3 regions of the Geodermatophilus sp. URMC 63 genome follow, and region 1 is predicted to be linked to each of the others. Evidence: riboswitches for the same ligand, from Rfam matches in the RefSeq annotation. Region 1 holds a riboswitch; each other region holds the start of a gene.
What was found. Region 1 has a riboswitch for cyclic di-AMP ahead of ACWIZO_RS17195 (LysM peptidoglycan-binding domain-containing protein). Riboswitches for the same ligand answer to the same signal wherever they lie in the genome.
Positions count from the first base shown of each region.

Region 2: it holds a riboswitch for cyclic di-AMP, as region 1 does, so the genes downstream of both, ACWIZO_RS18110 (aggregation-promoting factor C-terminal-like domain-containing protein) here and ACWIZO_RS17195 (LysM peptidoglycan-binding domain-containing protein) in region 1, are expected to answer to the same signal.
Region 3: it holds a riboswitch for cyclic di-AMP, as region 1 does, so the genes downstream of both, ACWIZO_RS05385 (C40 family peptidase) here and ACWIZO_RS17195 (LysM peptidoglycan-binding domain-containing protein) in region 1, are expected to answer to the same signal.

Region 1 is NZ_CP199956.1:3,501,318-3,508,689, reverse strand. It holds gene glgX (glycogen debranching protein GlgX) at 354-2,459, shown strand; gene treY (malto-oligosyltrehalose synthase) at 2,456-4,810, shown strand; cyclic di-AMP (ydaO/yuaA leader) riboswitch at 5,024-5,189, shown strand; gene ACWIZO_RS17195 (LysM peptidoglycan-binding domain-containing protein) at 5,195-5,797, shown strand; gene treZ (malto-oligosyltrehalose trehalohydrolase) at 5,910-7,372, shown strand, end outside.
Region 2 is NZ_CP199956.1:3,701,640-3,709,011, reverse strand. It holds gene ACWIZO_RS18130 (hypothetical protein) at 1-30, opposite strand, end outside; gene ACWIZO_RS18125 (DUF72 domain-containing protein) at 71-799, opposite strand; gene ACWIZO_RS18120 (class I SAM-dependent methyltransferase) at 873-1,532, opposite strand; gene ACWIZO_RS18115 (hypothetical protein) at 1,736-2,206, shown strand; gene ACWIZO_RS18110 (aggregation-promoting factor C-terminal-like domain-containing protein) at 2,461-3,438, opposite strand; cyclic di-AMP (ydaO/yuaA leader) riboswitch at 3,649-3,806, opposite strand; gene ACWIZO_RS18105 (hypothetical protein) at 3,993-4,916, opposite strand; gene ACWIZO_RS18100 (LLM class flavin-dependent oxidoreductase) at 5,159-6,256, shown strand; gene ACWIZO_RS18095 (FMN reductase) at 6,253-6,885, shown strand; gene ACWIZO_RS18090 (FMN-binding glutamate synthase family protein) at 6,970-7,372, opposite strand, start outside.
Region 3 is NZ_CP199956.1:1,092,569-1,099,940, reverse strand. It holds gene ACWIZO_RS05400 (transglycosylase domain-containing protein) at 1-608, shown strand, start outside; partial or broken gene ACWIZO_RS05395 (YhjD/YihY/BrkB family envelope integrity protein) at 650-1,468, opposite strand; gene ACWIZO_RS05390 (hypothetical protein) at 1,519-1,743, opposite strand; cyclic di-AMP (ydaO/yuaA leader) riboswitch at 1,959-2,047, shown strand; gene ACWIZO_RS05385 (C40 family peptidase) at 2,083-3,249, shown strand; gene ACWIZO_RS05380 (DUF2568 domain-containing protein) at 3,376-3,753, shown strand; gene ACWIZO_RS05375 (hypothetical protein) at 3,722-4,276, opposite strand; gene ACWIZO_RS05370 (DUF3817 domain-containing protein) at 4,382-4,699, shown strand; gene ACWIZO_RS05365 (serine hydrolase domain-containing protein) at 4,714-6,045, shown strand; gene ACWIZO_RS05360 (hypothetical protein) at 6,131-6,592, shown strand; gene ACWIZO_RS05355 (hypothetical protein) at 6,718-7,236, opposite strand; gene ACWIZO_RS05350 (DUF3253 domain-containing protein) at 7,291-7,372, shown strand, end outside.

The sequences.
Region 1 (7,372 bases):
CCCGCCGTGGGCCGCCCGCTAGCGTGCACTCCCGCAGGAGCGCCCCGGCGGGGACCAGTGCCACCCGGGACATCCCCGGGCGAGGTCGGACCCCGCCGCCCGCGCTCCCCGGCCTCCGCCGGACCTGCGCACGACGCCCCCCGCGGCCCTGCCGTGGGGGGCGTCGTCGTCTCCGGCGCAGCCGGCGCCGCCGCTCGCGCCGGGCCGGCGTGACCTCCGCCGCGTCAGGTGTGGGCCGGGCCGGATGGGGCACTGGGACCGCGGGCAGTCATGCCCCGACCCCCTGACGACGGCCGCGGCAGGGGGCCAACGCGCCCCGACGTCGGGGGCGCCCGTGCAGGAGGAAACACTCGATGACGCAGGTGTGGCCCGGAGCCGCTTATCCCCTCGGAGCCACGTACGACGGCACCGGGACGAACTTCGCCCTCTTCAGCGAGGTCGCCGAGAAGGTCGAGCTCTGCCTGTTCGACGAGCAGGGCAACGAGGAGCGCGTCCGGCTGCCCGAGATGGACGGCTACGTCTGGCACGCGTTCCTGCCCGGCATCCAGCCCGGCCAGCGCTACGGATACCGCGTGCACGGCCCGAACGACCCCGGGCAGGGGCACCGCTGCAACCCGAACAAGCTGCTGCTCGACCCCTACGCCAAGGCGATCGACGGCGCGATCGACTGGGACGAGGCCTGCTTCGGCTACCGGTTCGGCAGCGACGAGCGCAACGACGACGACTCGGCGCCGCACATGCCGAGGTCCGTCGTCGTCAACCCGTACTTCGACTGGGGCGTCGACCGCCCGCCGAGGACGCCGTACAACAAGACGGTCATCTACGAGGCCCACGTCAAGGGCCTCACGATGACCCACCCGCGCATCCCCGAGGAGCTGCGCGGCACCTACGCCGGCATCGCGCACCCCGCGGTCGTCGAGCACCTGCAGTCGCTCGGCATCACCGCGATCGAGCTCATGCCGGTGCACCAGTTCGTGCAGGACGACACCCTGCTGCAGAAGGGCCTGCGCAACTACTGGGGCTACAACACGATCGGCTTCTTCGCCCCGCACAACGAGTACGCCCAGCAGACCGACGGGCAGCAGGTGCAGGAGTTCAAGGGCATGGTCCGGACCCTGCACGAGGCGGGCATCGAGGTGATCCTCGACGTCGTCTACAACCACACCGCCGAGGGCAACCACATGGGCCCGACGCTGTCGCTCAAGGGCATCGACAACCGGGCCTACTACCGGCTCGTCGAGGGCGACGAGCAGTACTACATGGACACCACGGGCACCGGGAACTCGCTCAACGTCCGCAACCCGCAGTCGCTGCAGCTGATCATGGACTCGCTGCGCTACTGGGTCACCGAGATGCACGTCGACGGCTTCCGCTTCGACCTGGCCTCCACCCTGGCCCGCCAGTTCCACGAGGTCGACCGGCTCTCGGCGTTCTTCGACCTCGTGCACCAGGACCCGATCGTCAGCCAGGTGAAGCTCATCGCCGAGCCGTGGGACGTCGGCGACGGCGGCTACCAGGTGGGCAACTTCCCGGCCCTGTGGACCGAGTGGAACGGCAAGTACCGCGACACCGTCCGCGACTTCTGGCGCGGCGAGGACGCGACCATCGGCGAGTTCGCCAGCCGGATCTCCGGCTCGGCCGACCTCTACAAGCACTCCGGGCGCCGGCCGGTGGCGAGCATCAACTTCGTCACCGCCCACGACGGGTTCACCCTCAACGACCTCGTCTCCTACAACGAGAAGCACAACGAGGCCAACGGCGAGGGCAACAACGACGGCGAGAGCCACAACCGCAGCTGGAACTGCGGCGTCGAGGGCCCGACCGACGACCCCGAGGTGCTCGCGCTGCGGGCGCAGCAGCGGCGCAACTTCATCGCCTCGCTGATGCTCTCGCAGGGCGTGCCGATGCTGCTGCACGGCGACGAGCTGGGCCGCACGCAGAACGGCAACAACAACGGCTACTGCCAGGACTCCGAGCTCACCTGGATCGACTGGAGCGACGTCGACGAGGGGCTGCTGGAGTTCACCAAGCTGGTGACCCGGCTGCGCACCGAGCACCCGACGTTCCGCCGCCGCCGATTCTTCCACGGCCGGCCGGTGCGCCGCGAGGAGGGCGACCCGGTGCAGGACGTCGCCTGGTTCACCCCTGGCGGCGAGCTGATGAGCGACGAGGACTGGGACGCCGGCTTCGCCAAGTCGCTGGCCATGTACCTCAACGGGCACGGCATCCGGGAGACCGACGAGCGCGGCGAGGACGTCCTCGACGACTGCTTCTACCTGGCCTTCAACGCCTCCCACGAGCCGATCGACTACACGCTGCCCCCCGGCGAGTACGCCGAGGGCTGGACCGTCGTGGTCGACACCGCCGAGTTCGGCGAGGTGGAGGCGGTGCAGGTCAAGGCCGGGGACACCGTGACCGTCGGGGCCCGCGCCACCGTCGTGCTGATGGCGGCGCCGTGAGCGAGGCTCCGCAGGGGACGGACGCCGCCCTCGAGCGCCGGCGGGCCGTCCCGACGGCGACCTACCGGCTGCAGGTGACCGCCGACTTCACCCTGGACGACGCGGCGGCCGTGGCCGGCTACCTCGCCGACCTCGGTGTCAGCCACGCGTACTCCTCGCCGTTGCTGCGGTCGGCGGCGGGCAGCACGCACGGCTACGACACCGTCGACCACGCGCACGTCGACGAGTCGCGCGGCGGGCAGGCGGGCTTCGACCGGCTCGTCGCCGCGCTGCACGAGCACGGGCTGGGCCTGGTGCTCGACCTGGTCCCCAACCACATGGGCGTGGCCGACCCGGCCGAGGCGCCGTGGTGGTGGGACGTGCTGCAGCACGGGCGCGACAGCCCCCACGCCTCGGCGTTCGACGTCGACTGGGACTCCGGGAACGGCCGGGTCCGCATCCCGGTCCTGGGCTCGGCCGACGACGTGGAGAAGCTGGAGGTGGTGGACGGGGAGCTGCGGTACTACGACAACCGCTTCCCGATCGCCCCCGGCACGGGCGAGGGGACGCCGCAGGCGGTGCACGACCGGCAGCACTACGAGCTGGTCGACTGGCGGCGCGCGGACTCCGACCTCAACTACCGCCGGTTCTTCGCCATCAACACCCTCGCCGGGCTGCGGGTGGAGGACCCCGAGGTCTTCGACGCCACCCACGCGACGGTGCTGCGGATGGTGGCCGGCGGCGCCGTCGACGGGCTGCGGATCGACCACCCCGACGGCCTCGCCGACCCCAAGGGCTACCTGGACCGGCTGGCCGAGGCCTCCGGCGGCCGGTGGACCGTGGTGGAGAAGATCCTCGAGCCCGATGAGGACCTGCCGGAGAGCTGGGCGACGGCGGGCACCACCGGCTACGACGCGCTCGCCGAGGTCGACGACGTGCTGGTCGACCCGGCCGGCGAGGCGGCGCTGACCGCGCTGGACACCGAGCTGTCGAGCCGCGAGGTCGACTACGCGCGGCTGGTGCACGACTGCAAGCGCGAGGTGACCGACGGGATCCTCGGGTCGGAGGTCGCCCGGCTGGTGCGGGTGATCGGCGCGCTGCCCGGCGTGGACCGGGAGCGGCAGACCGAGGCGCTGGCCGAGCTGCTGGCCACCTTCGGCGTCTACCGCTCCTACCTGCCCGACGGCCGCGAGCACCTCGACGCGGCGGTGGCCGCCGTCCGCGACCGCCGGCCCGACCTGGTCGCCGCCGTGGACGCCCTCTACCCGGTGCTATCCCAGGCCGGCACCGAGGCGGCCACCCGCTTCGAGCAGACCAGCGGCCCGGTGATGGCCAAGGGCGTCGAGGACAGTGCCTACTACCGCTGGGCGCGGTTCGTGGTGCTCAACGAGGTCGGCGGGGACCCGGCGCGGTTCGGCTCCACGGTCGAGGAGTTCCACGCGGCGCAGGGGCGGCGGGCCGAGCGCCGGCCGGAGTCGATGACCACGCTGACCACCCACGACACCAAGCGCAGCGAGGACACCCGGGCCCGGCTCGCCGTCCTCGCCGAGGTGCCGACCGAGTGGGCCGACCTCGTGCGCGGGTGGCTGTCCCGGCACCTGCTGCCCGACCGGCCGCTGGCGCACCTGGTGTGGCAGAACCTGGTGGGCGCCTGGCCGCTGTCGCGCGAGCGGGCGCACGGCTACGCCGAGAAGGCCGCCCGTGAGGCGGGCCTGTCGACGACGTGGACCGACGTCGACGAGGCCTTCGAGGCGCAGCTGCACGCCCTGGTGGACGCCGCCTACGACGACCCGGCGACCACCGGCGAGATCGAGGCGTTCGTCGACCGCGTCGGCGCGGCCGGGCGGTCCAACGCGCTGGCGCAGAAGCTGCTGCAGCTGACGATGCCCGGCGTCCCCGACGTCTACCAGGGCACCGAGCTCGAGGACCGCTCGCTGGTCGACCCGGACAACCGCCGTCCGGTCGACTACGACCTGCGCCGGCAGCTGCTGGCCCGGCTCGGCGAGGGCTGGGTCCCCGAGGTGGACGACACCGGCGCGGCCAAGCTGCTCGTCGTCTCCCGGGTGCTGCGGCTGCGCCGGGACTCCCCGGAGCTGTTCACCGGCTACCGCCCGGTGGAGGTCACCGGGTCGGCCGCCGGTCACGTCGTCGCCTTCGACCGGGGCGCCGACGGGGGCGACGGCGCGGTGACCGTGGCGACCCGGCTGCCCGTGGGGCTGGCGGCCACCGGCTGGGGCGACACGGCGCTGGCCCTCCCGACCGGCGCCTGGCGCGACGTCCTCACCGGCACGCGGGTGGTCTCCGACGCCGACGGCGTCCCGGTCGGCGAGCTGCTCGCCCGGCTGCCGGTGGCCCTGCTGGTCCGCGACTGAGAGCGGGTTCACACCGCCGCAGGGGCAACGGCCACTTGCAGCGGTGTGACCAGCAGGTCTCGGAACCGGCCGCGCCCCGGGAGGACGGCCGACACGCCCGGGACCGGTGGGACGGACGTGCCGTCCCGTGACCCAGTCGTTACGTTCGACCGCGCACCCGGCCGACAGAGAGCCGCGTGCCGGAGCCGGTCCGCCGAACCCCGTCCGCCGGCCTCCGTTCCACTGCACATCCAGGACGGGGGTGGGGGACCCATTCCGGCGCCTGCCACCACGGTCACGGGGACCGGGCAGCGCCTTGGGGTGAGGCCGCACGACGTGTGGCCGGGGCACCGATCGCTCCGAACCCGACAGCTCACCTCGCAGGCGGCGGATCGGAGTCCCCCCATGCGCACGTCCACCTCCCTGCTCCGCCGTGCCGTCCTCACGACCGGCGTGGCCGCTGCCGCGCTCGGCGTGGCCGCCGGTCCCGCCTCGGCCGCCGCCCCCAACGACTGGGACGCCGTCGCCCAGTGCGAGTCCAGCGGCAACTGGAGCATCAACACCGGCAACGGCTACTACGGCGGCCTGCAGTTCAGCCAGAGCACCTGGGCCGCCTTCGGCGGCACCGCCTACGCCGCGCGCGCCGACCTGGCGACCAAGGCCCAGCAGATCGCCGTCGGTGAGAAGACCCTCGACGCCCAGGGCCCGGGCGCCTGGCCGACCTGCGGCAAGGCCCTGAACCCGTCCGCGCCCGAGGCCGGTGCGGCTCCGGCCGCGGCGCCCGCCCCGGCGCCGGCCGCCGCTCCCGCTCCGGCGGAGCGGGAGCCCGTGGCCGCGTCGCGGGCCGACCGGCCGGCGGGTGGCAGCTACACGGTCGCCGCCGGCGACACGCTGTCGACGATCGCCGCGGCCCACGGCACGACCTGGGAGGCCCTGTTCGACCTGAACCAGGGCACGGTCAGCGACGCCGACCAGATCTTCGTCGGCCAGGTGCTGCAGCTCCCGTGACGCCGTGCGGCAGCCGGGGGACGCGCTCCCCCGGCTGCCGCCGCAGCGGTTGGCCCGCCGGTGGGCGGGCAAGAACCTCCGGTCACCCCGCACGACCCCTGGAGGCCCCCGCATGTCCGCACCCGTCGAGTTCGCCGTCTGGGCGCCGGTCCCCGAGCGGGTCCGGCTGCAGGTCGACGGAACGGTGCACGAGATGCGCCGGGACGACGCCGGCTGGTGGCGCGCCGAGGTCGAGGCCGCACCCGAGGCCGACTACGGCTACCTGCTCGGCGACGACGACACGCCCCGTCCCGACCCGCGCTCGCGCCGCCAGCCCGAGGGCGTGCACGGCCTGTCCCGCCGCTACGACCCGGCCACGTACACGTGGGGTGACCGCGCCTGGACCGGCCGCCCGCTGGCCGGCGGGGTCGTCTACGAGCTGCACGTCGGCACCTTCACGCCCGAGGGCACCCTCGACGCCGCGATCGGGAAGCTCGACCACCTCGTCGACCTCGGCGTCGACTTCGTCGAGCTGCTGCCGGTCAACGGCTTCGACGGCACGCACAACTGGGGCTACGACGGCGTCCTCTGGTACGCGGTGCAGGAGAGCTACGGCGGCCCGGCGGCCTACCAGCGCTTCGTCGACGCCTGCCACCAGCGCGGCCTCGGCGTCGTCCAGGACGTCGTCTACAACCACCTCGGTCCGTCCGGGAACTACCTGCCGTTGTTCATGCCGGTCTTCAGCGAGGGCGGGGCGAACACCTGGGGCAGCTCGGTCAACCTCTCCGGCCCCGACTCCGACGAGGTGCGGCGCTACATCCTCGACAACGCGCTGACGTGGCTGCGTGACATGCACGTCGACGGGCTGCGGCTGGACGCCGTCCACGCGCTGGTCGACGAGCGCGCCACCCACGTGCTCGAGGAGATGGCGCAGGAGGTCGACCGGCTGTCGGTCGCCGTCGGCCGGCCGCTGACGCTGATCGCCGAGAGCGACCTCAACGACCCGCGGACGGTGACGCCCCGCATCGCCGGCGGCCTCGGCATCTCCGCGCAGTGGAGCGACGACTTCCACCACGCGCTGCACTCGACCCTGACCGGCGAGGGGCAGGGCTACTACGGCGACTTCGCCGCGGCCGGGCTGGCCGGGCTGGCCAAGACGCTCACCGGCGCCTTCTTCCACGACGGCGCCTGGTCGAGCTTCCGCCGCCGGCACCACGGCCGCCCGGTGGACACCGCGGCGCTGCCGGGCTGGAAGTTCCTCGGCTACCTGCAGGACCACGACCAGATCGGCAACCGCGCGATCGGCGACCGCGTCTCGGCGTCCCTCTCCCCCGGCCTGCTCGCCGTCGGCGCCACGCTGGTGCTGACCAGCCCGTTCACCCCGATGCTGTTCATGGGCGAGGAGTGGGGCGCCTCGACGCCGTGGCAGTTCTTCACCAGCCACACCGACCCGGAGATCGGCCGCGCGACGGCCGAGGGGCGCAAGGGCGAGTTCGCCGGGCACGGGTGGGACGCCGACGAGGTGCCCGACCCGCAGGACCCCGAGACCTTCCGGCGCTCGAAGCTGGACTGGTCGGAGGTGCAGCGCGAGCCGCA
Region 2 (7,372 bases), 200 kb from region 1:
CGGCTTCGTCCCGTCGTCCTGCTCGCTCATGCCCCCAGTCTCCCGCCACCGCGCCCCGCTCGCCGCCCGGTCAGCTGCCGGTCAGCGCCCGCAGCGTCTCGGCGTTGCGGACGGCGTGGCCGTGGCCGTCGTTGTTGAAGTAGGCGTGGACGTCGCGGCCGTCGCGCGCCCACTCCGCGATCCGGTCGGCCCACCAGCGCAGGTCCGCGTCGGGGTAGGAGCCGGCGTAGAGGGAGGCGTCGTCCGGGCCGTGCAGCCGGACGTAGACGAACGGCGCGGTGGCCCGCAGCACGCACGGCAGGCCGGCGCCGCTCATCACGCAGTAGGCCGCTCCGTGCCGCTCGAGCAGCGCGAACACCTCCTCGACGTGCCAGCTGGGGTGGCGGAACTCCACGGCCACCTGCACCCAGTCCGGCAGCAGGGAGAGGAAGTACTCCAGGCGCGCGTCGTCGCGGGCCGCGGCCGGGTGCAGCTGCACCAGCAGCACGGCCCGCTTGCCGTCCAGCTCGTGCCAGGCCGCGGTCATCCGCTCGACCCACGCCTCCGGGGCGTACAGCCGCTTGGCGTGGGTCAGTCCGCGCGGTGCCTTGACCGACAGCCGGAACCCCTCGGGCAGCCGGTCGCGCCACCCCGCGAAGGTCGCCGTCCGGGGCCAGCGGTAGAAGCTCGCGTTGAGCTCGACGGTGCCGAACCGGCGCACGTAGTGGGCCAGCCGGTCGCGGGGCGGCGTCCCCGGCGGGTAGAGGATGCCGTCCCAGTGGTCGTAGCTCCAGCCGGAGGTTCCGACGTGGACGGCCACCGGTGCCGCCCTCCTCAGTGCCCGTGCCGGGCGACGGCGGTGCCGCGGGTGTGGTCGAGGGGGCCAGGAGCGCTCACGGCAGCCGCCACACCGTGGTGCGGCGCAGCCCCGGGCCCTCGGTCTCGGGCACGTCGTAGGCGGCGACGGGCTCCAGCCGCTCGTGCGGCAGGTAGGGCCGCCCCGGGTCGCCGACGAGCACCTCGCAGCCGCACGCCCGAGCCCGGTCGAGGAAGGGCAGCACCCGCTCGGTCATCTCCCGGTCGTAGCAGACGTCGCCGGCCAGGACGACGTCGACGGCCGGCGGCTCCCGGTCGAGGACGTCGCCGGCCACGCTGATCCCGGTCACCCCGTTCAGGCCGGCGTTGACGCCCACCGCCGTCCGGGAGAACGGGTCGACGTCGCTGGCCAGCACGTGGCGGGCGCCGGCGAGGACGGCGGCGATCGCGACGAGCCCGCTGCCCGACCCCAGGTCCAGGACGCGGTGCCCGGCCACCGTCACCGGCCCGTCGAGGACGGCGCGGGCGAGGGCCTGCCCGCCGGGCCAGGCCGCGGCCCAGAACGGCGGGGCCTCGCCGGCGCCGCCGGCCGCGTCCTCCATCGCCTCCCACAGGGCGACGACGTCGTCGGCGACGTGCAGCCGCACCTCCGGGACGAGCGAGGGCCGGCGCACCTGCGTGTGCGCGCGGACGAACCCCGCGGGCACCACGCGGGTGGCCGGCCCCCTCTCCGTCACGCCCCCAGTGTCACGTGCCGAGCCGGCGACGGTCGCGAGCGGCCCGGGTGACGGTCCGTGGCGCTGGGGTCCCACCACGGCCGGGTGGGAGACCGAGGCAGGGCCCGTCGGGTCGTGTCGTGGCAGTGCCGCGCGCAGGAGGACGGAGGGTGGGAGCTACACCTGCTGGGATCGGCGAGATCCGCACACCCCAGGAGGAGCGCATGGACACCGTCACCGCGACCGGCACGGTCAGGGAGGACGGCGGCCGGTTGGTCCTGATCCCGACCAGCCCGCCCGGGAGCGAGCCCCTGGTGGAGCTGGACCTGCTCGGGACGGACCTGCCGCCGGCCGGCGCTCGGGTGGCCGTCGAGGGGGGGCTGGACGGGCGGTCGCTGCACACCGCCCGCTGGCACCCCGGGCCGGGCACCCCCTCGGCCTGGCGTGTTCCCGCCGGCATCGCCGGAGTGTCCCAGGACGATGCCGACGTCATCACCCGCAGCACCCCCGAGGAGTGGTCGATCATCGGTCTCGGCCGGTCCACGGTGCCCGGCGGGCGAGGGGTGGTGGCGGTGCTGGAGGTCGAGCGGATCACTCCCGAGATCCGGGCGTGGTACGAGCGGCAGCCACCCGGGTCGGTACACCTGGTGCCCTCCATCACCCCGGACACCGCCTGCACCCCGGACACCGCCTGACCCGGCAGCGGCCACCCCGGAACGCGACACGGCCCCGCTAGCGGATGCCAGCGGGGCCGTGCTCGTGCCGGGTCCTCGTCCGCCCCGGAGTCCGCCCGGGTTCGCTCCCCTACGTCCCGCAGCGCCTCGTGCACGTGACGGCGCCGCGAGGTGCGGGCGCGGGGTCCCGCGCCGAGCCTGGTGACGAGTCGGATCGGCCTTGCTGCCGGGGTCCCGCGCCGAGCCGAGCGAGGCGTGGGGGCAGCAGGGTCCTCCTAGTACCAGCCGGTGGCCTGCGAGTGCGCCCAGGCACCGCACGGCGAGCCGTAACGGCTGTCGATGTAGATCAGGCCCGCGTCGATCTGCCGGTAGCCGTCGGAGGTCTTGGCGATGCCGGTGCTGGCCCAGGTGGAGTCCAGGAACTGCGGGATGCCGTAGGCGGTGCTGGAGGGGTTCTGCGCGTTGGGGTTCCAGCCGCTCTCCTTGCCCCACAGGTTCTCCAGGCAGCCGAACTGCTGGGCGCTGCCCACCTTGCTCATGGCGTAGTCCTTGAAGGAGCCGCGGGCGGCCGGCGCGGCGGCAGGTGCAGCCGCCGGTGCGGGGGCGGCCGGCGCCGCGGCGGCCCGCTGGGCGGCGGCGGCCTCGGCCGCGGCCTGGGCCTCGGCCGCGGCCTGGGCCTCGGCGGCGGCCTGCGCCTCGGCGGCGGCCTGGGCCTCGGCGGCGGCGCGGGCGGCCTCCTCCTCGGCGGCGCGGCGGGCGGCCTCCTCAGCGGCGCGGCGGTCGAGCTCGGCCTGGTCGGCGGCGGCCTGCGCCTCGGCGGCGCTGGTCTCCTCGGCGGAGCGCTCGTTGCGGGAGGCGGCGAGGTCCTCGAGCGGCGCGAGGTCGGCGGTCTGCGACGCCGCGGTCCCGGTCGGCTGCCCGGTGAGGCCGAGCTGCTCGGCCACGCTCACCGTGGAGCCGGCCGTCTCGGTGCCGGCCTCGGCGGCCGGGCCGCTCGTGCTCACCACGCCGACGACCAGGGCGCCGGCGGCGGCCGTGGCCAGCAGCAGGGCGGGGCGGCGCGGGCCCAGCGGGGGGCTGCTGCGCCGGGCGCGGGTGCGGGCCGGCAGGCCCAGGCGGCGGGCGCGACGACGGGGGGCGGTGTCCGCGGTGCCGACGGCGTCCATGACGGCGGTGTCGGCGGGCTTCGCGGCTGCGGACAGCTCGACGGTCTCGAGCGTGTGGGCAGGCGTGTGCGGGGTACGGCGGGGCATGAGGGTGAGGGCTCCGAGGGAGAGTGCGCGCGCGGCAGCCCGGTTCGCGGGCAGGGACCGGCGCACGGCGGTCGTCGGGTCCCCACGCGCGATCGGCGGCGCGGGGTCAGCAGGGCAGGGCGGCGGCCGGACTCAGATGGCGCGGTGGACGCGCACCCGGCGGCACCTGCGGGCCGCGGCGGCCCGGAGGCGGGGCATGCGGAGAGTCTCCGTTTCTTCCGATGCCGCCTACCGAGTTAGCTGACGGGTTCGGGCGGGAAGAAGCCCTACGCGCTGCGAGCGGAGCTCGGCAGGCGATTCACCCCAGGACTGCGGTGGGTCCCCGGCTCGCGCCCGCGGCTGCGGACACGACTCGGCGGCGTCCGGCCGGGCTCCCCGGGAGGGGACGAGACGACCAGCCGGACGTCACGAACGGTACGTGTCGTTACCTGCCCGTGACAACAGCAGAACGCGAGATGCACACGTGACACGAGTTACGGTGCAGTCGGCGCGGGCCATCCCTCGGCGACGGCGCAGGTCAGGACGCCGGGTCGCACGCCGGGTCGCACGCCGGGTCAGGACGCCGCGGCGACCTCGTTCCGGTTCCCGCCCCGATCGGCGTCCCCGCGCAGCGCCGTGACGTCGGCCGGGTCACCGTCCGGCGTCCGGGGGCCCTCGTCGCGGGCCGCGGCGTCGCGCCGGTCGGCGAGCACCGAGACGTCGTCGGGCAGCGCCCCGGTGCGCACCGTGTCGGTCCGCAGCGCGTCGGTGTCCGCCGGGTCGGGACCGCCCTCGTCGCCGCGCAGCACGCGGGCGAGACCGGCCAGGGCGTCGTCGACGTGCCCGTTCAGCACCCGGAGCGTCTCGCGCACCCCCTCCTTCTCGGCGCGCAGCGCGGCCAGCTCCGCCTCGACGGCGGCCCGCTCCCGCTGGGCCTGCGCCGCCGCCGCCCGCCGCGCCTCCTCGGCCTCGCGGTGCACCGCCTGCAGCTCGGCCGCCGCCTCCGCCCGCCGTGCGTCGGCCTCCCGCTGGGCCTGCTCGCGCAGCGCGGTCACCGCCTGGCGCATCTCCGCCACCTTGGCCAGGCGCGCCTCGGCCTCCGCGCGCGCCTCGGCACGCACCTGGTCGGCCTCCTCCTCGGCGCGCTGCAGCAGGGCGCGCGCATCCTCCGGGCTGGGGAGCGACTCCCGCTCACGTACCAGCTGGGCCAGCCGGCGGCGGGCGTTCTGCAGGTCACCGGAGCAGGCGGCGTAGCGGCTGAGCAGGTGGTCGTTCTCCCGGCGGAGCACCAGCAGCTCGGTCTCGGCCGCGGCCACGTAGTCGTCGACCTGCAGGCAGTCGTACCCGCGCAGTGCGTGTGTGAAGACCGGACCGGTGCCCAGCAGACCGTCGAGGCCCCTCGCCGGGACGTGCTCCGCGGCGGTGTTGCCCGTGAAGGCCGTGCGCCTGGCCGCGTCCGCCCCGGCGTCCGGAGCAGTTCCCTGCGAGTGCTTCGACATCCGGTCCCCCCGGTCCGTCATGCCCGCCCGGGCCCGTCGGGCGATCCAGGTGGTGGCCGCCAGACTCCCAGCCGGTTCACCCGATCGGTGGGTCGGACCAGGTCACGGGACGGTCACCGACGGAGTGGTCCGCCACGCCGTGGTCGCCCGACTACCGCCCGCAGCCGGAGCCGGGGAATGCCCGGCCGCCCACCACCGTTGGGCCGAACAGTAGTTGCACTCTCAACCACAGGGAGCACGAGATGCAGTTCGGCGTCTTCTCGGTCAGTGACGTCACGACCGACCCCACCACCGGCCGCACCCCCAGCGAGGCGGAGCGGATCCAGGCCATCGTCGCGATCGCGAGGAAGGCCGAGGAGGTCGGGCTCGACGTCTTCGCCCTCGGCGAGCACCACAACCCGCCGTTCTTCTCCTCCTCCCCCACCACCACGCTGGCCTACATCGCGGCGCAGACCTCGACGCTGCAGCTGTCGACGGCGACCACGCTGATCACCACCAACGACCCGGTGAAGATCGCCGAGGACTACGCGATGCTGCAGCACCTGGCCGGCGGCCGGGTCGACCTCATGATGGGCCGCGGCAACACCGGGCCGGTCTACCCGTGGTTCGGGCAGGACATCCGCAACGGCATCCCGCTGGCGGTGGAGAACTACGCGCTGCTGCGGAAGCTGTGGGACGACGAGGTCGTCGACTGGTCCGGCCGGTTCCGCACGCCGCTGCAGGGCTTCACCTCGACCCCGCGGCCGCTCGACGGCGTCCCGCCGTTCGTGTGGCACGGCTCGATCCGCAGCCCGCAGATCGCCGAGCAGGCCGCCTACTACGGCGACGGCTTCTTCTCCAACCACATCTTCTGGCCGAAGGAGCACACGCAGCGGATGGTCGAGTTCTACCGGTCCCGCTTCGAGCACCACGGCCACGGCTCGGCCGACCAGGCGATCGTCGGGCTGGGCGGGCAGGTGTTCGTGCGGAAGAACAGCCAGGACGCCGTCCGGGAGTTCCGGCCCTACTTCGACAACGCGCCGGTCTACGGCCACGGCCCCTCGCTGGAGGACTTCTCCCGCGAGACGCCGCTGACCGTCGGCAGCCCGCAGCAGGTCATCGAGCGCACGCTCGGCTTCCGCGACTACGTCGGCGACTACCAGCGGCAGCTGTTCCTCGTCGACCACGCCGGCCTGCCGCTGAAGACGGTGCTCGAGCAGCTGGACGTCCTGGGCGAGGAGGTCGTGCCGGTGCTGCGCCGGGAGTTCGCCGCGCTCAAGCCCGCGCACGTGCCCGACGCCCCCACGCACGCCTCGCTCGTCGCCGCCCGGCAGCGCACCCCGGAGGAGGTCTCGGCATGACCACCCGCACCACCACCCGGACCCTGGCCGTGGTCAGCGCCGGGCTGTCGACGCCGTCGTCGACCCGGCTGCTGGCCGACCGGCTGGCGACGGCGACCGTCGCGGCGCTGCGCGAGCGCGGCGAGGACGCCGTCGTGGAGGTCGTCGAGCTGCGCGAGCACGCCCGCGACCTGGCCGACGCCTTCGTCACCGGCTTCCCGGACGCGGCCCTGCGCGCGGCGATCGGGACGGTGACCGGCGCCGACGCGGTCATCGCCGTCACCCCGGTGTTCACCGCCTCCTACAGCGGGCTGTTCAAGTCCTTCGTCGACGTGCTGGACGAGGACGCGCTCACCGGGAGGCCGGTGCTGCTCGGGGCGACCGCCGGCACGGCGCGGCACTCGCTGGTGCTCGAGCACGCGATGCGGCCGCTGTTCGCCCACCTGCGCGCGGTGACCGTGCCGACGGCGGTGTTCGCCGCGAGCGAGGACTGGGCGGGTGGCGACGGCGGCGAGCTGTCGCGGCGGATCGTCCGGGCGGCCGGCGAGCTGGCCGACGTCGTGACCGGCCGGCCGGCGTCCGCCCGCCCGGCCGACCTGTTCGCCGACGTCCCCTCCTTCGAGGACCTCCTCCGCGGCAGCGGCGCCTGACCCGACCGCGATCACGGCGCCGGGACCACCCACCGGGCTCCGCAGGTCGTACCGGCGCCATGATCGCCGGGAGGGGTTCGGGCTTCAGCGGGCGGCGTCCTCCGAGGGGGGCGCCGTCCCGCCCTGGGGGGCCTCGCCCGTCATGATCGAGACGATCTCCGCGCGGTCGGCGGCCGAGGGCAGCCCCCAGCCGGGCTCGTAGCCGTACACGTCCCCGAGCGGCGTCGACGCGGTCCGCCCGTCCAGGATCTCCACCGAACCGGTGTCGATCAGCCCGGGGTGCTCGACGCCGCAGGCCTCGGCCACCTTGAGCAGGTCGCGGCGCAGCGTGGCCAGGTAGTTGGCCAGCCGCACCGACTTCAGCGCCGGGTCCAGGCCGTGCGCCAGCCAGGCGTTCTGGGTGGCGACGCCGGTCGGGCAGGTGTCGGTGTGGCACTTCTGCGCCTGGATGCAGCCGATGGCCAGCATCGCCTCGCGGGCGACGTTG
Region 3 (7,372 bases), 2.4 Mb from region 1:
AGGACGTCGGCGGCTTCGGCGGCGGGAAGGGCGCCACGATCTGGCACGACGCGATGGCGCCGGTGCTGCAGGCGCGCGGCAGCGGCGAGTTCCCGCCCGCCGACCCCACCGTGCAGGACGGCAACACCCGGCCGGTGCCCGGGTGCTCCAGCGTGCGGGCCTGCGAGCGCGCGCTCGCCGATGCCGGGTTCACCTCCCGGGCCGTGCGCGTCGACAGCGACGAGGCGGAGGGCACGCTGCTGGGCACCAGCCCCCCGCGCGGCGGCCGCGCCGTCCCCGGCCAGCAGGTGTCGATCCTGGTGAGCAACGGCAGCGACTACGTCGAGCCGGCTCCCGAGCCCCCGGCCGCCCCGGCGCCGGACCCCCGGCCCGCACCGGAGACGTCCTCGGCGCCCGAGCCGCCCCCGCCCGCCCCCGCGCCCGAGGCGCCGGCCCCGGAGCCCGCGCCGGCACCCGAGCCGCCGCCACCGGCACCGGAACCGGCCCCCGAGCCGGCACCGGAACCGGAGCCGGCTCCCGAGCCGCCGGTGGCCCCGGCGCTGCCGGGGCCGGAGCTGCCCGTACCCGGACTGCCGCCGGGGTTCTCGCCGGGGTTCCCGCCGGGGTAGTCCTCCTGCTGCCGCTGGCCCAGGAGTTCGTCGAGGGACTGGGTGAGCAGCCACCCGGCGAGCAGCACCAGGTGCAGCATGAACATCCACAGGCCGACGGCCACCACCGCGCCCACGGCGACGAGGCCGCCGAAGGGCGCCCCGAGGTCCAGGGGCAGCGACAGGAACACCACGAACCCCTGCAGGAACCCCGACAGGCACGCCGCGGTGAACAGGGCGCCGCACGCCACCGCGCGCCGGCGGTGCCGGCCGGCGGCGACCACGCCGAAGCCCCAGGCGAGGGGCACGGTGAGGACGAACAGCACGGAGTAGTAGCCGACGAAGAAGCGGCCGACCGCCGGGCCCACGCCGTCCTGCTGGGCCAGGTCGGCCATGAAGCGGGCGGCCAGCAGCAGCGGGTACAGCAGCACGGGGGTCACGACGACCAGCGGCAGCGTGAGCAGCCGTCCGCGCCAGCCGGTGAGGGTGTCGGTGTCCCGGTGCCGGCTGAAGCGCAGCAGGGCGCGGCGCAGGCCCTCGCCGTAGAAGGAGAGGGGCACCAGCGCCAGGACGAAGCCGAGCAGGTCCAGCCGGACCCCGGCGGAGGCCAGCCGCTCGACCGCGCCGGGCGCGCCCAGCTCGGCCGGCAGGAGCTCGGTCAGCCGGCCGACGAGTGCCCGCACCTCGGCGGGTGAGGTGGCCAGCGCGGTGAGCCGCACGGCCACCAGCAGCAGTGGCACGACCGCGATGCCCGCGTAGAAGGTCAGCCCGGCGGCGATGAGGGCGAGGTCGCGGCCGCGCAGCAGGCGCCGGGCGCCGACCAGGAGCGCGCGCGTCGCGGCGCCCAGCCCGGCCGCCGTCCACCTCCGTCCCCGGCTCACCGGCTCACGACCCGGGCGGTCGCGCGCCCGCCGACGGTCCGGGGCAGCGCTCAGCCGCCGGGGTTCGCGTCGTCGGTGGTCGGCGCGTCGTTGCCCGGGTTCTCGCCGGTCTCCTGGCAGCTGGCGTCGTTGGGGTTGCTCGCGTCCTCTCCGCTGGAGTCGCAGTTGGTGGGCCCCCGGGAGAAGTCGGTGTTGTCGCCGCAGGCGACCAGTGAGCCGAGGAGGGCGAGCACGACGAGCGGCCGGGCGAGGCGCGAGCGCGTGGAGGAGGACATGCCCGACTCGTGCTCGTCCCGGCGCCCTCCCAAACGGGTGTGCCGGAACCGGGCGGCGACCCACCGGTCGGGTGTGAGCGGGATGACGGGAAAGTACTCATTGTCACGAGCCGGTTACGCCCTTACGCTGTGTACGTCCAACGGGGCGTTCCGTCACCTACCTGGGTGACACCCCGTGGACGCCGTCGAGCCGGTCCTCCCGCGAGGGGGGCCGGGCCGGGGACCCAACGCAGTCCCGGGGTGAAGCGTGCGCGGTCCGCGCGCGCCGGGCGACTCCACGCCCGAACCCGTCAGCTAACCCGGTAGGCGGCCTGGGAGGAGAAGGAGAGACGCCGACCCGTGGCGCCCCTGAGCACGTCCGTCGCCTGCCTGACCGCGACCACCCGGTCGCGCCGCCGCGTCGTCCTCGCCCTCGTCGGCGCCCTGGGCATCGGCCTCGGTCTCGGGAGCGTCCCCGCGCCGGCCGCCGCCGAGGAGCCCACCACCGCGGCCGAGGCCGCCGAGCTCGTCGCCGCCCGCGGGCACGACCTCGAGGTCGTCACGGAGCGGTTCAACGAGGCGCGCGAGGGGCTGGCCGCCCAGCAGGCCGCCGCCGACGCCGCGGCCGCGACGCTGACCCAGGCCCAGGCATCGGTGGACACCGCCCGCGACCAGGTGGTCGGGATCGCCCGGTCGGCCTACACCGGCGACGCGATGGGCCCGCTGCAGGCCCTCATGACCAGCCAGGACGCCGACGAGTTCGTCAACCGGGTGACCCTGCTCCAGGGCGTCGCCGGGTACCAGAACGGCCTGCTCGGCGAGGCCGTCACGGCCACCGAGACCGCGACCGCGGCACAGACGGCGGCCGCCGAGGCCGCCGCCGAGGCCCAGCGCCGGTACGACGACGTCGCCAGCCAGCAGGCCGGCCTCGAGGCGCAGATCGCCGAGTACCAGGCCGACTTCGCCCGGCTGAGCGCCGAGGAGAAGCGCGCCGCCCTCGAGGCCGCCGCCGCCGCGCACGCCGCCGAGGAGGCCCAGCGGGCCAGCCGCGACGAGGAGCGCGCCGCCGCGACCTCCGGGAGCGCGCCCGCGTCGTCCCCGGGCTCCTCGTCCCCGTCCTCGTCGTCGTCCCCGACCTCGAGCGCCCCGGCCGCCGTGCCGTCGGGTGGGGGCAGCGGCGCCGCCGCGACGGTGGTGGCCACGGCCATGGCCCAGCGCGGCAAGCCCTACGTGTGGGCGGCGGCCGGCCCGGGCTCCTTCGACTGCTCCGGCCTGACCCAGTACGCCTTCCGCGCCGCGGGCATCAGCCTCCCGCACTCCAGCGGCATGCAGTCGCGCATGGGCACCGCGGTCTCCCGGGCCGACCTGCAGCCCGGTGACCTGGTCTTCTTCTACAGCCCGGTCAGCCACGTCGGCATCTACGTCGGCAACGGCCAGATGGTGCACGCCCCCACCTCCGGCGACGTGGTCAAGGTGGCCAGCATCGACGCGATGGGCGGCTACGCCGGCGCCCGCCGCCTCACCTGACGCGGCGACCGCTCGCGGAGCCCCGGCCCTCCCTCGGGAGCCGGGGCTCCGCTGCGTCTGGACGCCGGCCGATCGGTGTGGAACGCTGCTCGCATAAAAGAGCAGTGCTCACAGCAGGAGGCCGGGATGCGCCGTACAGGGGCATGGACGTGGGCGGCCGCCGCCCTCCTCTCGGAGACGGCGGCGCTGGGCGTGCTGGCCTGGTGGGGGGCCACCGTGCCGGAGGCGGTCGCCCTCCGGGTGCTCCTCGGAGCGGGCCTGCCGGCGGCTGCGGCGGTGCTGTGGGGTCTGTTCGCCGCGCCCCGCGCCGCCGTCCGGGCGCGGGCGCTGCTCGTCCTCACGAAGCTGGCCGTGCTCGGGGGCGCGGTCGCCGCCCTGGCCGACCTCGCCGGGCCCGTGCCGGCCGCCGTCCTGGCGGTGGTCGCGGCCGCCGGCGCGCTGCTGTCCGACCCGGCGGCCCTGCAGCCGCCGGTCAGGGACGCGGCGGCTGCCCGGGCGCGCTGACCCGCTGCAGCAGGCCCCAGACGAAGGCCGCCGTGGCGCCCGAGGGCAGGCGGACCTCCCAGCGGGTCACGACGCCGGGGTCGACGTCCACGGCGCCGGGCAGCCCGCTGACGTCGCCGACGACGTGCTCCCACACCCGCAGCCGCCCCGCGGTCGCCGGCGGCACGGGTGAGCCGGGCGCCCGGACGAGGTGCTCGTGCAGCACCGTCGCGCCCGGGCCCGCGACGACCTCCCAGCGCAGGTGCGGCCACAGCGGCAGCGGCCAGCGGCGCACCTCGAGGTCGAGGTCGCCGAACCGGCGCTCCTCGACCTGCTCCGCCGGCCCCAGGACGGCGGCGCGCAGCGCCAGCCCGCGCGGCGCCCGCGGCGCGTGGTGCAGCGCCTGCCAGCGGGTGTGGGCGGCGTGGGCCTCGGCGCGGGTGGCGCCGAGGCGGGGGAGCGCCCCGGCGACCAGGTCGGGACGCAGGTCGGCCATGCGGCGGAGCAGCACGAGGCAGAACTCCCGCCGCGCCAGACCCCGCACGCCCACCGACCCTGCCACGGAGGTCACACCGCCGGCCGGGACCCTCGACGTCCGGTCGCCGTTGGACAGGGGAGACCCGACCGTCCACCGGAGGACCTCCCCGCGATGAACCCCCGCACCGTCGTCCTCGCCTTCCGCGTCGTCGCCGTCGCCGAGGCGCTGTCCTGGGTCGGCCTGCTCGCCGGCATGTACGTCAAGTACGTGCCGGCGACCACGGAGGCGGGCGTGCAGTTCTTCGGCCCGGTGCACGGGGCGGTGTTCGTCGCCTACGTCCTCGTCGCCCTGGTCGCCGCCCGCGTGCTCGGCTGGTCGCGGTGGACGGCGCTGCTCGCGCTGGCCGCCTCGGTGCCCCCGCTGGCCACGGTCGTCTTCGAGCGCTGGGCCGCGCGCACCGGCCGCCTGCAGGAGCCCGCGCGCGCCTGACCTACCGTGCGGGCATGCCGGAGCCCGTCCTCCCCGCGACCGCCCGCACCCTGCTCGCCCGCACCGCCCGGGTGCAGCGCGACGGCCGGGCGCCGAGCCTGGTCGCCGGCGTCGTCCGGGACGGCGGGCCGGCGTGGTCGACCGGCCGCGGTGACGTCGACGAGCCGCACACCGACGTCCAGTACCGGCTCGGCTCGATCAGCAAGACGGTCACCGCCGTCGCGGTGATGCGGCTGCGCGACGAGGGCCGCCTCGGCCTCGACGACCTCCTCGACCGGCACCTGCCGGGCACGCCGTTCGGCGACCGCAGCGTCGGGCAGCTGCTGTCGCACCTCGCCGGCGCCGCGGCCGAGAGCCCCGGCGGGTGGTGGGAGCGCGTCCCCGGCGGGTCGCTGGCCGACCTCGGGCTGGCCGGCGAGCACGTCGTCCTCGGGGAGGCCCGCCGCTTCCACTACTCCAACCTCGGGTTCGGCCTGCTCGGCGAGCTGCTCGCCCGCGTGCGCGGCCGGTCGTGGGCCGACGTCGTCACCGCCGAGGTGCTCGGCCCCCTGGGGATGACCCGGACGACGACGCGCCCCTCCGGCCGGGCCGCCCAGGGCCACGCGGTGCACCCGTGGGCCGACGTCGTGCTGCCCGAGCCGGAGCACGACGCCGGCGTCATGGCCGCGGCCGGGCAGCTGTGGGCGACGCTGGCCGACCTCGCCCGCTTCGCCGTCTTCCTGCTCGGCGACACCGGCGACGTGCTGTCGCCCGCGACGCTGGAGGAGATGGCGGTGCCGGCCGGCGTCGACCCCTCCTCGCCGGCGTGGTCGGCCTACGGGCTGGGCCTGCAGGTGCTGCGCGTCGACGGGCGCACGCTCACCGGCCACGGCGGCTCGATGCCCGGCTTCCTCGCCGGGGTGTTCGTCGACCGCGAGGAGCGCACCGGCGGGGTCTCGCTGGCCAACACGACCAGCGGCCTGGACGCGCTGGTCCCGGGCCTGCTGGCCGACCTGCGCGCCGCCGAGCCGCGGGTGGTCGACCCCTGGGTGCCCTCGCCGGCGCCGGTGCCGCTCGAGCAGCTGGGGATCTGGTACTGGGGCCCGGCGCCGCTGGCCCTGCGCGCGCTGCCCGGCGGGCTGCTGCACCTGGGGCCGCTGCCCGGGCGCGCGGGGCGGGCCAGCCGCTTCCGGCGGCGCGACGACGGCACGTGGGTGGGCCTGGACGGCTACTACGCCGGTGAGCCGCTGCGCATCGCCGCCGACCACCTCGACCTCGGCACGTTCGTGTTCACCCGCACGCCCTACGACCCCGCCGCCCCCGTCCCCGGCGGCGTCGACGAGGCCGGCTGGGGGCTGCCGCGCTGACCCCGCGAGATCTGCACACTCGTCCCCTTCCCGGTGCCGATGGAGGCGAGTGTGCACATCTCGCGGTCGGGCGGGCGGCGGCGGTGTGTCCGGCGCGCGTCCGGAGACGTTCCGCGAGGTGGTCGCGCACCTCGCGGTCACCACCCGGGCCACGCTCCGGTCCGTCCTCGGCGACGCGATCCGGGCACGGGTCAGCTCCGACCGCACGACGGCGGACGTGGCGCACCGCCGCTCCGCGGCCTTCGCCCCCGCCGGGCTCGTGCGGCAGCTGCGCGAGAGCGCGGAGTCCGCGCGCCGGATGCCCCTCAGCGGCCCGATGGACCCGCTGGTGGACGTCGTCGTGCACGCCCAGGACATCGCCCGCCCGCTCGGCCGGCACCACGCGACGCCGCCCGACGTCGCCGTGCAGGTGCTCGGGCACCTCGCGGGGAACCGGCTGCTGGGCGGACCCGGCGGGTGGCGGGGCTGCAGCCGGTCGCGACCGACGCGGAGTGGTCGACGGGGGAGGGGCTCCAGGTCCGGGGACGGGTGTCGGACCTGCTGCTGACCGTCGCGGGCCGGCCCGTGGGGCTGGCGCAGCTGACGGGACCCGGCGTCGACGACCTCACCGGGCGGCTCGCCGCCGCCTGAGGTGCGCCGCGGCGGCGCGGGCTGGTCGGTGAGCCTCCGGGGTCACAGGCGGTCGAAGGCGTCCATCGTGGTCTTGACGACGGCGCCGTAGGCCAGGTGCGGCACGATGTCGCTGGCCCAGTCCGTGGCCGACCAGGTGCGGGGGTCGGTGATGCCGAGCGCGGTCATCGGGCCGTTGGCCGCGACCAGGACGCCGAGCGTGGTGAGCACCGTGCCCACCAGCGGCTGCGACCGGAGGCCCGAGGCCCGGGTCAGCCCGATGAGCACGCCGACGCCGACGCCGGCGACCAGCCCGGTGATCGGCCCGAGCCCCTGGATGCGGTTCTGCCGGTGCTCCTCGTCGCCGGGGATGGGTACGTGCGCCCTCTCGGCCAGCTTCTCCACGGTCTGCTCCGGGGTGGAGCTGGTGCCGCGGCCGCGGACGGTCATGTCGAGGTAGGTGACGGCGTTGAGCGCGGTGGTGCCGGCCGCACCGGCCGCCGCACCGCGCAGCGCCCAGCCGAGCGTGCTGATGCCGCGCTTGCCCTTGCCGATCGTCCCCACGGGGGTGCGCTTCGCCATGCGCAACGGCGTACCCGTCGCGCTCACCAGGACAAACGGGCGCACCCTGGGGGAGTGGACGACGCCGGCCCCGCCCTGGAGCGGGCGATCGAGGAGCTGCTGGCCACCCGGGCGCCCGGCGCGACGATCTGCCCGT